Regions from separate parts of the Ensifer sp. B1-9 genome, predicted to be linked through region 1. Evidence: riboswitches for the same ligand, from Rfam matches in the RefSeq annotation. Region 1 holds a riboswitch; the other holds the start of a gene.

Region 1 (3,381 bases):
AGCGCGATACATGGGCAACACCTTGCTTCAGGTCTTTCAGGGTATTCTACAGCAAGATGGTTTCGTCAAGAATAACGGCAAGATTGTGCGTACCCATTCTGGGGCAATGGCTTGCGGCATCATGAGTGGGTGTTTGAGCCCTCTCGTTCCCGCTGCCGCTGCTGCGTAACGCGGAGATCTGCTGCAAGGGATCGACGGCCGCCGCCTGCTGCGGCGGCCGTATGTTTCGGCGGGGTTAGGCCTTGACGGCCTTCAGCGCGCGGGCGAAATCCTCGACAACGTCCTCGCTGTCTTCGATCCCGGCGGAGAAGCGCACCGTGCCGGCGGAAATGCCGAGTTCTTCGCGGGCCTCGTCGGTGAGGTTCTTGTGCGTCGTCGTTGCCGGATGGGTGATCAGGCTCTTGCTGTCGCCGAGGTTGTTGGAGATGCGAACGATCTCGAGCGCATTCTGCAGCGCGAAGGCTGCGTCCTTGCCGCCCTTCAGTTCAAAGGCGACGAGGGTGGAGCCGCCGGTCATCTGCTTGGCAATGATGTCGGCCTGCGGGTGATCCTTGCGGCCGGGGTAGATGACCTTGGCCACCTGCGGCTGCTCTGCCAGGAAGTCGGCGACGCGGCGCGCGGTTTCCGTCTGCTGGCGCACGCGCAGCGGCAGGGTCTCGATGCCCTTCAGCAGCGTCCAGGCATTGAACGGCGACATGGCCGGGCCGGTGTGGCGGAAGTAGTCGTGCAGGTTCTCGTTGATCCATTCCTTGTCGGAAAGCACGACGCCGCCGAGGCAACGACCCTGGCCGTCGATGTGCTTCGTGGCGGAGTAGACGACGATATGGGCGCCGAGTTCCAGCGGCTTCTGGAAGAGCGGGGTCGCGAACACGTTGTCGACGACGACCTTCGCGCCGATCTGGTTGGCGAGCCTCGCCACGCCGGCGATATCGATCACTTCGAGCGTCGGGTTGGTCGGGCTTTCGAGGAAGAAGACCTTGGTGTTCTTCTGGATCGCCTTTTCCCAGTTTGCGAGATCGCGGCCGTCGACCAGCGTGCATTCGATGCCGTATTTCGGCGCCAGCGTTTCGACGACCCAACGGCAGGAGCCGAAGAGCGCGCGCGCGGCAACGATGTGGTCGCCCGCCTTCAACTGGCACAGGATCGCCGCGGAAACGGCAGCCATGCCCGAGGCCGTGGCGCGCGCGTCTTCGGCGCCTTCCAGCATGCACATGCGCTTTTCGAACATGTCGTTGGTCGGGCTGCCGTAGCGGGCATAGATGAAGCCCTCGGTCTCGCCCTTGAAGCGGGCTTCGGCCGCTTCCGACGTTTCGTAGACGAAGCCCTGAGTCAGGAAGATCGCTTCGGAGGTTTCGCCGTGCTGCGAGCGGGTGGTTCCGCCATGAACCAGTTGCGTTGCCGGGCGCCAGTTTTTGCTCATGTGACGATCACTTTCAAAAACAAAAAAACCGGCCGCGTGAAGGGCCGGTTTGACACCCGGCCTTTTTAGCTACTTGTTTAACGTGGCTGCAAGCCGACCGGCCAAATCACCACGGGATAAAGCTCCAATACTGCTTGGGTGCGCTTGCGTCAATTCCCGGAGTTTGGTTTTGTCTCGCAACTGGAAAGAGGACTGCAATGGGCCGCGACACTGGGATTTTGGCCGACCGCGCGATCGCCGCGCTGTTCGAAACAGGACGTCTGAAGAGCGAGAGGCCGCTGGATGCTGATCAGATCCAGCCGGCAAGCCTCGACCTGCGCCTTGGCGCCAAGGCCTTCCGCGTCCGCGCGAGCTTCATGCCCGGCCCATCCCATCTCGTCGCCGACAAGCTTGACCGGCTGAAGCTGCACGTGGTCGATCTGACCGACGGCGCGGTGCTGGAAACCGGCTGCGTCTACATCGTGCCGCTGATGGAAAGCCTGGCGCTGCCTGCGGGCATGTCGGCCTCGGCCAATCCGAAAAGCTCGACCGGCCGCCTCGACATCTTCACCCGCGTCATCACCGACCGTGCCCAGGAATTCGATAAGATCCCGGCCGGCTACAGCGGTCCGCTCTATCTCGAAATCAGCCCGCGCACCTTCCCGATCGTCGTGCGCCGCGGTTCGCGCCTGTCGCAGATCCGCTTCCGCATGGGGCAGTCGCTGCTCTCGGAGCAGGAGTTGCTGGCGCTGCACGAGAGCGACGTTCTCGTGGCGAGCGAGCGCCCGAATGTCAGCGGCGGCGGCATTGCGCTCTCGATCGATCTCAAGGGCACCGGCCCGGACGGCCTGATTGGCTACCGTGGCAAGCACCACACGGCGGTCATCGACGTCGACAAGAAGGCGCAGCACGCGATCTTCGACTTTTGGGAGCCGCTCTACAGCCGCGGACGCGACGAGCTGATCCTCGATCCGGACGAATTCTACATCCTCGTCTCGCGCGAAGCGGTGCATGTGCCGCCGCTTTATGCCGCCGAGATGACGCCGTTCGATCCGCTGGTGGGCGAATTCCGCGTGCACTATGCCGGCTTTTTCGATCCGGGCTTCGGCCATGCGTCTGCCGGCGGCAGCGGCAGCCGCGCCGTTCTGGAGGTCCGCAGCCACGAGGTGCCGTTCATCCTCGAGCATGGGCAGATCGTCGGCCGGCTGATCTATGAACACATGCTGGAACGTCCCGACGGCCTCTACGGCCTCGGCGTCGGCTCCAACTACCAGGCGCAGGGCCTGAAGCTTTCGAAGCATTTCCGCGCCGAGTAGGGGATTTTGCATGGGACCCTCATGCGATACCGCGCAAGGGTCCTTGACAGATCGTCCAGGTTCGGGAAATTTCGCAAGTCTCGCGGGTGTAGTTCAGTGGTAGAACGCCAGCTTCCCAAGCTTGATGTCGTCGGTTCGATCCCGATCACCCGCTCCAATTCCCGCTGATCTTTGTGTTGCCTCGTACTTCTAGAGGCTATGGCCAGTTGCGATCGCGACGGATAACTTGGTACGCGATGAATCATCAAGCGGTTCTAAGGGCCGCCCCTTGCCACATGAGACGTGCCGGCCCGCTGCCCATGAGATTTCTTTCCCTGATTGCCCTTTGCGCGTCCTTGATCGCAACGCCGCTGGCGGCACAGCCCAAGGACCTGCCCATTCTATTCGATGCGCGCGAACGGATCGCCAAGCCCGATCTTACGGGCCTTGCCCGCTTGCGCTTTCTGACGACCGTGGACTTTCCGCCGTTCAACTTCATCGACCAGTCAGGCAAGCTCTCCGGCTTTCACGTCGATCTCGTGCGCGAGATCTGCCGCGAACTCGACATCGAAGCCAAATGCCAGATCCAGGCCGTTACTTATGCGGAACTTCTGCCGGCGCTGGAGCAGGGGCAGGGCGAAGCTGTTGCCGCCGGCATCGCCGTCGGCCCGGAACTGCGCCAGCGCT
Region 2 (3,381 bases), on a different contig from region 1:
TCCGAATTAAGCCAATATGCGATAGTCCATAGGCATCGCTTTGCTAGTGGTCCGATTCCGACATTTGCATGCGATCCCAGCGCCCTCGAGAGCAAATGACGGAATCTTGAGGACCACTAGTAACACTAGGATGCTAGTGGAATTTTCGAATTTGACATTTGAGTTGAGCGCGTGCGGAAAACGGGACTCAAATGTCAAATTCATTCCACTAGACCTATGCTGAACCGGAAGACGACCATGCAATTCGAAGGCACCGCCGACTATATCGCCGACAAGGACCTGATGATCGCCGTCAATGCTGCGATCCGGCTGGAGCGGCCGCTGCTCGTCAAGGGCGAACCCGGCACCGGCAAGACCGAGCTTGCCCGCCAGATCGCTGCCGCCCTCGATCTCGAACTCATCGAATGGAGCGTCAAGTCGACCACCAAGGCACAGCAGGGCCTCTACGAATACGACGCAGTCTCGCGCCTGCGGGACAGCCAGCTCGGCGACGAGCGCGTCAACGAGGTCAAAAACTACATCCGCAAGGGCAAGCTCTGGCAGGCCTTCGAGGCGGACCGGCGCGTGGTGCTTCTGATCGACGAGATCGACAAGGCCGATATCGAGTTTCCGAACGACCTGCTGCAGGAACTCGACCGCATGGAATTCCATGTCTACGAGACCGGCGAGATGATCAGCGCGCGCCACCGGCCGATCGTCATCATCACCTCCAACAACGAGAAGGAACTGCCGGACGCATTTCTCCGCCGCTGCTTCTTCCACTATATCCGCTTTCCCGATGCCGAAACGCTCGCCCGTATCGTCGAGGTGCACTATCCCGGCATCCGCAAGACGCTGCTTTCGGCGGCCCTCGCGGCCTTCTACGACATCCGCCAGGTGCCGGGCCTCAAGAAGAAGCCCTCCACTTCCGAAGCGCTCGACTGGATCCGGCTGCTCGTGGCCGACGAGGTCGATCCGGCCGATCTCAGGGCCGATGCCAAGACCATGCTGCCGAAGCTGCACGGCGCACTTCTGAAGAACGAGCAGGACGTCCACCTTTTCGAGCGCCTCGCCTTCATGGCGCGCCGCGACGGATGAGCCCGGACGCGCACAAGGTGCTGATATATGCCACCTGGCAGGGCCGCCTGCTGGTCTTCGACGAGCCGGACTTTCCGGAGATCGAACTGCAGGTGCCCGGTGGCACGATGGAGCCGGGCGAGAGCCCGGAAGTCGCGGCAACGCGCGAGTTCGTCGAGGAAACAGGGTTGACGCCACCGCAGCCGCTCACGCACCTCGTCACGCAGGACTATTCTTACTGGATGGACGGTAGAACCATCTGCCATCGGCGACACTATTTTCACGTCGCTCTTACTGGAGAGCAGCGGCAGACATGGCTGCACCGCGAGATGACGCCGGATAGCGGCGGCCCGCCGATCCGCTTCCGCTTCTTCTGGCTCGGCATCGACGAGGCGGGGCGACAGTTGGGATATGGAATGCGGGACGCTCTGCACTTGGTGTAAATTCGCTCCTCACCCTAGCCCCCTCGCCGCAAGCGGAGAGAGGGGACGTGCGCAGCAGCCAAGACATCACCAGAATGCTCCGCCGGTTCAACCAAGCGGTGTTGGACCGAGCGCATGCTGCAACCTTCCTTCTTCCCACCTGCGGGGAGAAAGTCGCGGCAGCGGAATGAGGGGTCTATCGCACCCCCGAATCGTTTTTCTTGACCCCCGCGTCCCTGTCGCGCTATCAAATTCCCCGTGGTGATTTGGCCGGCCGGCTTGCAGCCACGTTAAACAAGTCGCTAAAGGGCCGAGGAAAGTTGGATTTCCGAGGACCGGTCGCGATCAATCGCCGCCGGTTTTTTTGTATTGATCGAGTGGAAGCCCATGCCCATCAAGATTCCCGATACACTGCCCGCCTTCGAAACCCTCGTGCATGAGGGCGTGCGGGTGATGACCGAGACCGTGGCGATCCGTCAGGATATTCGCCCGCTCCAGATCGGGCTTCTGAACCTCATGCCCAACAAGATCAAGACCGAGATCCAGATGGCGCGCCTGATCGGCGCCTCGCCGCTGCAGGTGGAACTGTCGCTGGTGCGCATCGGCGCCCATCGCGCGAAGAACACCTCGGAAGATCACCTGCTCTCCTTCTACGAGACCTGGGACGAGGTGAAGGGCCGCAAGTTCGATGGCTTCATCATCACCGGCGCGCCGGTCGAGACGCTGGAATACGAGGACGTCACCTATTGGGAAGAGCTGAAGCAGATATTCGACTGGACGGCGACCAACGTGCATTCGACGCTCAATGTCTGCTGGGGCGCGATGGCGGCGATCTACCATTTCCACGGCGTGCCGAAATATCCACTCGCCGAGAAGGCCTTCGGCGTCTACCGTCACCAGAACCTCAACCGCTCCTCCGTCTATCTCAACGGCTTCTCCGACGACTTCGCCGTCCCGGTCTCACGCTGGACCGAGGTCCGACGCGCCGACATCGACAAGGTGCCGAGCCTCGAAATCCTGATGGAATCGAAGGAGATGGGCGTCTGCCTCGTGCACGAGAAAAAGGGCAACCGGCTCTACATGTTCAACCACGTGGAGTATGATTCGACCTCGTTGTCGGACGAATACTTCCGGGACGTGGATGCCGGCGTGCCGATCAAGTTGCCGCACGACTATTTCCCGCACAACGATTCGACCCTGCCGCCGCAGAACCGCTGGCGCAGCCATGCGCATCTCTTCTTCGGCAACTGGATCAACGAGATGTACCAGACGACGCCCTACGATCTCTCGGAGATCGGCACCGGAGAAAACTGAGGCTTAGCGATGTTCGTCCCCTTCTTCCTCGAACTCAAGGCGGCGAAGGTCCCGGTGACGCTCCGGGAGTTCCTGTCCCTGATCGAGGGGATGGAGGCGGGTATCGCCGCCTTCGACATCGAAGCCTTCTACTACCTGGCGCGCACGGCGCTGGTGAAGGACGAGCGCCATATCGACCGTTTCGACCGGGTGTTCCAGCATTGCTTTTCCGGTCTCGAAGCGGTCAATCCGATGGAAGCGGGCGAAGAAGCCGTCATCCCCGAGGACTGGCTACGCAAGCTCGCGGAAAAGCACCTGACCGAGGAAGAAAAGCGCCTGATCGAAGCGCTCGGCGGTTTCGACAAGCTGATGGAGACCTTGCGCCAGCGGCTGCGCGAACAGCGGGGCCGGCACCAGGGCGGCTCGAAATGGATCGGCACCGCCGGCACCTCCCCCTTCGGCGCCTATGGCTACAATCCCGAAGGCATAAGGATCGGCCAGGACCAGTCGCGCCATCGCCGCGCGGTCAAAGTCTGGGACCGGCGCGAGTTTAGAGATTATGACGATACCGTCGAACTCGGCACCCGCAACATCAAGGTGGCGCTGAAAA

Evidence for each region. A riboswitch is a leader RNA that binds a small molecule or an ion and turns the genes downstream of it on or off. The one in region 1 is predicted to bind S-adenosylmethionine.
Region 2: another riboswitch for S-adenosylmethionine. It lies ahead of metA (homoserine O-acetyltransferase MetA); the one in region 1 lies ahead of ACQ5BM_RS15670 (O-succinylhomoserine sulfhydrylase).

What each region holds. Positions count from the first base shown of each region.
Region 1 covers NZ_JBCHVG010000007.1:364,459-367,839, reverse strand. Annotated here, with positions in the region: gene apaG (Co2+/Mg2+ efflux protein ApaG) at 1-12, opposite strand, end outside; gene ACQ5BM_RS15670 (O-succinylhomoserine sulfhydrylase) at 236-1,420, opposite strand; SAM riboswitch at 1,465-1,543, opposite strand; gene ACQ5BM_RS15665 (2'-deoxycytidine 5'-triphosphate deaminase) at 1,618-2,715, shown strand; tRNA gene ACQ5BM_RS15660 (tRNA-Gly) at 2,798-2,872, shown strand; gene ACQ5BM_RS15655 (transporter substrate-binding domain-containing protein) at 3,015-3,381, shown strand, end outside.
Region 2 covers NZ_JBCHVG010000010.1:142,474-145,854, reverse strand. Annotated here, with positions in the region: gene ACQ5BM_RS19735 (AAA family ATPase) at 238-1,077, shown strand; gene ACQ5BM_RS19730 (NUDIX hydrolase) at 1,074-1,499, shown strand; SAM riboswitch at 1,727-1,804, shown strand; gene metA (homoserine O-acetyltransferase MetA) at 1,866-2,792, shown strand; gene ACQ5BM_RS19720 (vWA domain-containing protein) at 2,802-3,381, shown strand, end outside.